2 regions of the Paenibacillus sp. B2(2019) genome follow, and region 2 is predicted to be linked to the other one. Evidence: a T-box and tRNA genes for the amino acid it is inferred to sense, from the RefSeq annotation. Region 2 holds a T-box; the other holds one or more tRNA genes.
What was found. A T-box is a leader RNA that pairs with one kind of tRNA and senses whether it is charged. The one in region 2 lies ahead of pheS (phenylalanine--tRNA ligase subunit alpha), so its partner is inferred to be a tRNA-Phe.

Region 1: it has a tRNA-Phe gene. The T-box ahead of pheS (phenylalanine--tRNA ligase subunit alpha) is inferred to sense a tRNA for this amino acid. The anticodon was not compared.

Annotation. Positions count from the first base shown of each region.
Region 1 covers NZ_VTZR01000002.1:1,007,758-1,011,174, forward strand. Annotated here, with positions in the region: gene PAENI_RS05090 (GNAT family N-acetyltransferase) at 1-167, shown strand, start outside; gene PAENI_RS05095 (GNAT family N-acetyltransferase) at 255-788, shown strand; T-box leader at 875-1,115, shown strand; tRNA gene PAENI_RS05100 (tRNA-Phe) at 1,169-1,241, shown strand; gene sleB (spore cortex-lytic enzyme) at 1,448-2,041, opposite strand; gene PAENI_RS05110 (YdhK family protein) at 2,266-2,799, shown strand; gene PAENI_RS05115 (phosphotransferase enzyme family protein) at 3,002-3,417, shown strand, end outside.
Region 2 covers NZ_VTZR01000017.1:84,137-87,553, forward strand. Annotated here, with positions in the region: gene PAENI_RS14765 (hypothetical protein) at 1-901, opposite strand, end outside; T-box leader at 1,171-1,456, shown strand; gene pheS (phenylalanine--tRNA ligase subunit alpha) at 1,517-2,551, shown strand; gene pheT (phenylalanine--tRNA ligase subunit beta) at 2,895-3,417, shown strand, end outside.

The sequences.
Region 1 (3,417 bases), on a different contig from region 2:
CTCATGTGATCTATGACTTTATGATTTTGCAGAAATACAGAAGAACTGGAATAGGTACTGCTGCCGCAATAAAAACACTTGATCTATTTAAAGAAGCTAAATGGAAACTAGCTCAAATGGAAAATAATAAATCTGCCATACATAGCTTTCTGGCGAAAAGTTCTTAAGGATTATACAAAAGACAACTATACAGAACGTTATTTGAGTGATCTCCAAAAATATATTCAAGCATTCGATAGAAGGGGGAGAACGAAATGAATATCACCGTAACATTAACTGATAGCACAACGAAGTTTATGATTAACAATCTCTACCCACTATACTTACACGATCTATCAGAGATATGGGGGAATCTTCCTAATCAATACGGGGTATACGAGGATAATGAAACACAGACGCTGAATGAACAGAATAAAGTCTTCGACATATGGTGGGAGAAGCTGGGGATTTTATATCCTTATTTAATAAAAGAGGATGGAATTCCTGCTGGCTTTGCATTAGTAGCGACACCACCTCATACACCACCAGGTTGTGAATTTTATTTAAACGAATTCTTTATCCTGCGGCCCTTCCGAGGTACGGGAATCGCTGAACGTGCGGCTAAGGAGGTATTTAATCTTCATATTGGAAAATGGGAGCTACAAACCAATCCCACAGCTACTAATAGGAGAGCCCAGCATTTTTGGAGAAAGACACTAAAAGAATATACTGGTAATAGCTTTCAAGAAGAATGTAAGAAGTCTTTTGATGATGAATTAAAGATGATTTTTAATTTTTGCAATGGATAAAGCTAATCAAATCGAAATAAGGGAATTATATCTTCTATTGACTTATAGTGGATTAGGGCTTACAATTAGAAAAATTATATATCAAAACAAATGCTTTGATGGAGAAAAGTAGTTCAATACCTCTTTACAGGGAGGAAACGCCGGAGATTGAGAGCGTTTCTAGAGAAAAGGGTTGATCGAAGTTCACTCTGGAGCAGTCCCTTGAAACCATTGTTGGCAAGTAGAGGTGTACCGGTGTTAACCGTTAAATATTTAAGTGAGAACATTTCTGTTTGTTGTACAGAATAGTTCTAATTTAGGGTGGTACCGCGGCTCCTCGTCCCTTTTCGGACGAGGGGTCTTTTTGTTTCCGTTTAGAAGAAATATTTGTATCCTTGTAAGGCTCGGTAGCTCAGTTGGTAGAGCATAGGACTGAAAATCCTAGTGTCGGCGGTTCGACCCCGTCCCGAGCCATCTTAATTTTAATAGTAAGCTTTCTATAAAAACAGCCTGTTTGATCACTATGGATTGAGATCTGCCTGAGGTTTGCTGCTGGTGCAACCGTCGACCAGCTCTCAGGTGAATACTGTCTTTCTAAAGATAGTATTAAGAAAATTGTTTATACTAAAAAATAGCCGGTCAACCGTAGGGTTGACCGGCTATTACATTTATTTGAAGCGTTAACTCGCAAATATATGCTTACCAATTTTTAAGTTCTGAGGACGAGTCCAGATCCATGCACTAGTAGCTGTATCTGGATTGAAATAATAGATTGAATTGTTTGTTGGGTCCCAACCTCGGACAGCATCAAGAGCAGCTAAATAGGCAGTCCGGTTTGGAGTAAGCCAATACTGGCCGTCAGATACGGCTGTAAATGCGCCTTTTTGAAATACAACGTTTTTTATATTGTTTGGAAATTGACTAGATTGTATGCGATTCATAACTACAGCACCAACTGCGACTTGTCCTTTATAAGGCTCACCGCGCGATTCACTGTAGATTACTTTCGCCAAAATATCCATTTCCTCAATATTAAGCGTGTATTTTTTTAGAGCATTCCAAGTTTTTGTACCAGTAACTCCATCGGCATTTAATCCGTAGGCCTTTTGAAATTTAGCAACGGCAGCTTTCGTTTGTGCTCCATATACACCATCTAAAGGCTGAGTATAGAAATTCAGAGTTTTTAATCGATACTGAAGATCCCACACATCTCCAGAAGAACTCCCTACGGTTAATACCGGAGCAGCACTAGCAAAACCGATCATAGTAGCCATACTTACCAGACCCAAAAGAAGCTACAAAGTGAATATTTTAGTCTTCATTGTAGTAGCCTCCTTTCAGAAAACATTATAAATAACCTTCAATAACTGAGACAACACTCATTTATTGGTAATCTAATAATCCATTTAACATTTTCGCAAATACTTCATTAGGTTTGTGATCTTATGAAATGGGTAAATGAATAATCAGAGGCACATCAACTTCGGAGGTTTTATATATGAAAAAGCAATTATATCTATTCATAATCGCAGCTGCACTCACTCTTAGCGCATGTGGTAATGATAATAGCTATGGCAATAAGATAATGGAAGATACCTCATATTCCAGTTCAAGCGACGTACCTGAAAATTTGAAGGTGTCAGAGAATCCTACTTTTAAAATAGGAAGTAAAGCGATCATCCAAGCGGACCATATGGAAGGTATGAAGGGGGCTACTGCAACAATAGTTGGAGCTTTTGACACCACAGCGTATATCGTTTCTTATAGACCTACAACAGGCGGATTTCCAGTTACAAATCACAAGTGGATTATTCATGAGGAAATCAAAAAAGCAGCCGACAAACCCTATGAATCCGGCTCGGAAGTTATAATGGAAGCTGACCATATGAAAGATATGAAAGGTGCAACAGCTCAAATTAACGCAGCGGAACAAACCACGGTATATATGATTGATTACACACCTACTACGGGTGGAGATAAAGTGAAAAATCATAAATGGGTAACGGAAGATGAGCTTTCAGCAATAAAGTAACCAATAGAAATTAAGCTCTTAAGTAATGAAAAATGATCAAGGTAGGAACAGTCATGGACTTTGTTAAAGTTCTAGGCTACTCCTACCTTTTTGATTGCTTCTTTTATTGGTAGTGAAGTGTTAAAATATCTTTATAAAGCACTGCTATACAAAATATACCATTCTAATTGATATTTTCTTAGAAGGTAGGAGCGTGATTGAAATGCCTAGCTGGCAGGTGAAATTCGATGAAGAAATGCTTAAACAAGCTGCACAACAGATTCAAGTCGATTGGACAACGATTAAGTATATTGGTGGTTTTGAAAATGTTGTCTATAGCTTTCCAAAAGATGATCATGAATATATTTTACGTGTAACACATCATTCTCATCAGGAGCAGGAGATGGTCATCTCTGAACTTGACTTTATGGACCATCTTGCAAAACATGGCGTGCAACTGGCTCGCCCCATTCCCTTTCTGGATGGCAGCTTGGTACAAACGCTATTCAAAGATGAGGAAAGATTTATGATCTGTGTAATGGAGAAAGCACCAGGTGGTCATGTTAATGCTTCCGATCCCAATTGGGGAACGGAGCTTTTTGAGCAATGGGGTGAGGTAACAGGAAGAATGCATGCTTT
Region 2 (3,417 bases):
CAGCGGGAAGGTTATAGGTGACGATGGGCAAAGCTATTTTTAATGAGGTATCTTCTCCAGTAAACTGCAGAGTCATATTGTCTGTCTTCATATAAGAGGGAATTTCCGTCATGTAGTAGATCGTCTTTTTTTCCTGTGGCTGTACTTTGTAGTTACTGCTCGCATCATCAAGCGTTAATTCAAATACAGATCCTCCTGCAGATGCGAGGTATCCCTTAAGTCCAGGATCACTTAGCACTTTGGTTCCTTGATTGGTTAAGCTCACACCTACTTTGGCGTATACCTTACCGTTATATTTGTAAATTTGCAGACTTTCCGTTTTGGTTGTTACGGGCTGATTATTCAAGGCTATCTTTTTACTTTGGCCTCTAGCGACCGCTTGTGAAAAAGCCACAGGCAAGGTGAAGGTCCCCAGCTTTTTTTTATAATCGGTACTGCTGAAATCCCAACCGAATACTGAAATCTTCACTCCATTTAAAGATGTGGATTTACCGACGTTTGCGTAATAGGTTATGGATTGACTGCTTTTGGAGGGGATAGATTTGATGGTTGCACTGCTGGTTACTGGGCTTCCTTGGATAACGGTTCCTCCGGCAGTAGTTACTTTAGAGAAATAGTCCACAAGATTGATGCTGCTTCCGCTCCCGTTGTTATAGCTGAGGGTGTATGTAAGAATATTGCCGCCATCCTGAGTCAAAAAGCCAACATCGGTCAGCTTCACACTAAAGTTACTCTTTAAAGCTATCGAGCCGAGTTTATCCAGAGTGGATACAGTAGTGGCAGTTGCTGTTTTGGTGGATGAAGTAGTCGTTGATGCCGCGTATGCTCCATACGCTGAAGCTTGACTCAGAACTGCTGCGCTAAGTATGATCACAGCTACTTTTGTTCTTCGTGCATGCATGTAATTCCCTCCCGGTATGAAAGTCCTTGTATTATGAAGGTGATTTATGATTGAGTACAACCATGCCTTCTTAATAATGGAAATTATCAAGTTCCGCTGAACGTTAGCTGAAAAAAAGTCCCCAAAATGGCTCTGAACCTTAAAGCCAGCTTAAAGCCAGATAAAAATTGCCCTAATTATGCTTGAACTTGTCAAAACGACAGATTTTGCATATAATAAACAGACATATCTCTTGCATAAAAGAGATACCTGACAATTAGATTGAATTGTGAAATGCAGTGATGGAGAAGAGTACACAGTGCCTGACTTACAGGGAGGAGACGCCGGTGATTGAGAGCGTTTCTAGGATACAGAGCTGTCGAAGTTCACTCCGGAGCAGTTCCTTGAATTCCTTAAGATTGCCTTGTAAGGAAGCGTAGGGGAAACCGGTCACAGACCGTTATTTCTGTATAAAGTGAGATAGGTATCTGTCCAGCCAAAAGAGGGAATGAAGCTCTTAAGGGAGCAGATCAGCTTATCTAACAAGGGTGGTACCACGGTCTTTTCGTCCCTTACCGGGAGGAAAGGCCTTTTTTTGTTGAACTAGACAATGATTGAAGGGGGCTGTACACGGCCATGAAAGAGAAGTTGGAAGCATTGAAGGTTGAGGCGCTGGCTAAGTTGCAGGAGGTTATGGATCCACAGGTTTTGAATGACCTAAGAGTGAAATATCTCGGTAAAAAAGGCGAGCTTACAGAAGTTCTACGTGGTATGGGAGGACTTAGTGCTGAGGAGCGTCCGGTTATCGGGCAAGTAGCGAATCAGGTGCGTAGTGCCATTGAGGAGATTATTGGAGCGAAGCAAGAGGCTTTTCAACAGCAAGAGACTCAGCAACGTCTGCAGGCTGAAAAAGTAGACGTAACCCTGCCGGGTCGCCGCATGCAGCAAGGGGGCGTTCACCCGCTTAGCAGAGTGGTTCAGGAAATTGAGGATATTTTCATTGGTATGGGCTACCGTGTGGCTGAAGGTCCGGAAGTGGAGACCGATTATTATAACTTTGAAGCCCTAAATCTGCCTAAAAATCACCCGGCACGCGATATGCAGGATTCCTTTTATTTAACGGATGACCTGCTTATGCGTACTCAAACGTCTCCGGTACAGATTCGTACTATGCAGGCTATGAACGGTGAAGTTCCAGTTAAAATCATTTGCCCGGGTAAAGTATTCCGCCGCGATGATGACGATGCAACGCATTCCTTCCAGTTCCATCAAATAGAAGGTTTGGTTATTGGAAGCAACATTCGGATGAGTGATCTGAAAGGCACCTTGCAGCAATTTGTACAAGAGATGTTCGGCCCGAATACAGACATTCGTCTTCGTCCGAGCTTCTTCCCATTCACCGAGCCAAGCGTTGAAGTGGATGTAAGCTGCTTCAAATGTGGCGGCGATGGCTGCAGACTGTGCAAGCAAAGCGGATGGTTAGAAATCCTTGGTGCGGGTATGGTGCATCCAAATGTTCTGAAAATGGGTGGCTATGATCCTGCTAAGTATAGCGGCTTCGCATTTGGTATGGGTGTTGAGCGGATTGCTATGCTTAAATACGGCATCGATGACATCCGTCATTTCTATAACAACGATATGAGTTTTGTAAAGCAGTTCAAGGGCGTTTAGATTTTTGGTGGGCGAGCTGGCTGACGGGTTAGGAGTAAGTAGCAATTGGGTTACTGATCTTGCTTAATAAAAGACTATTAATAGAAGGAACGGAGAGAAATTTTGGAACTGTAGAAGCGCCAGCGTTCGCCTTTATCCTCGGATTTCTACCGCGAGAAGCGGTTTTAATCAGGAAATCTGAGGATAACAGCGATCGGGAGTCCAATATTTTTCGTAGTGACTGCTCTAAATAGGACGGTTATGAAGCTTTGATCGAGTAATCCTAAATTGTACTACTCCCACAGGAAGCAGATCGAACGGCAAGTAGATAAATACATCTGAAACATAAAGGAAGTGAGCGGACATGAAAGTATCAACCGGATGGTTGGCTGATTATACATCGATTGAAGGAGTAACCGCCGAAAAGCTAGCGGAGAAGATTACCGCTGCCGGCATTGAAATTGACGGAGTAGAGCGCCGCAATAAAGGGATTTCAGGCATCGTAACCGGCTATGTGAAATCGAAAGAAAAGCATCCTGATGCGGATAAACTGAACGTATGTATCGTGGATGCAGGTCAAGGTGAAGATCTGCAAATCGTCTGTGGCGCAAAGAATGTAGCTGCGGGACAAACCGTTCCTGTAGCTCTTGTTGGCGCTAAGCTGCCAGGGCTGGATATCAAAAAAGCGAAGCTGCGCGGGGTATTATCACAAGGGATGATCTGCTCGGCTAAAGAATTGGGACTCAATGATAAATTGCTTCCTAAAGAGCAGCAAGAAGGAATTCTTGTACTTCCTGAAGGTACAGAGATCGGTCAAGATATTTCAAAGTTGCTGGGTCTAGATGATGAAATTCTGGAATTCGATCTGACTCCGAACCGTTCAGACT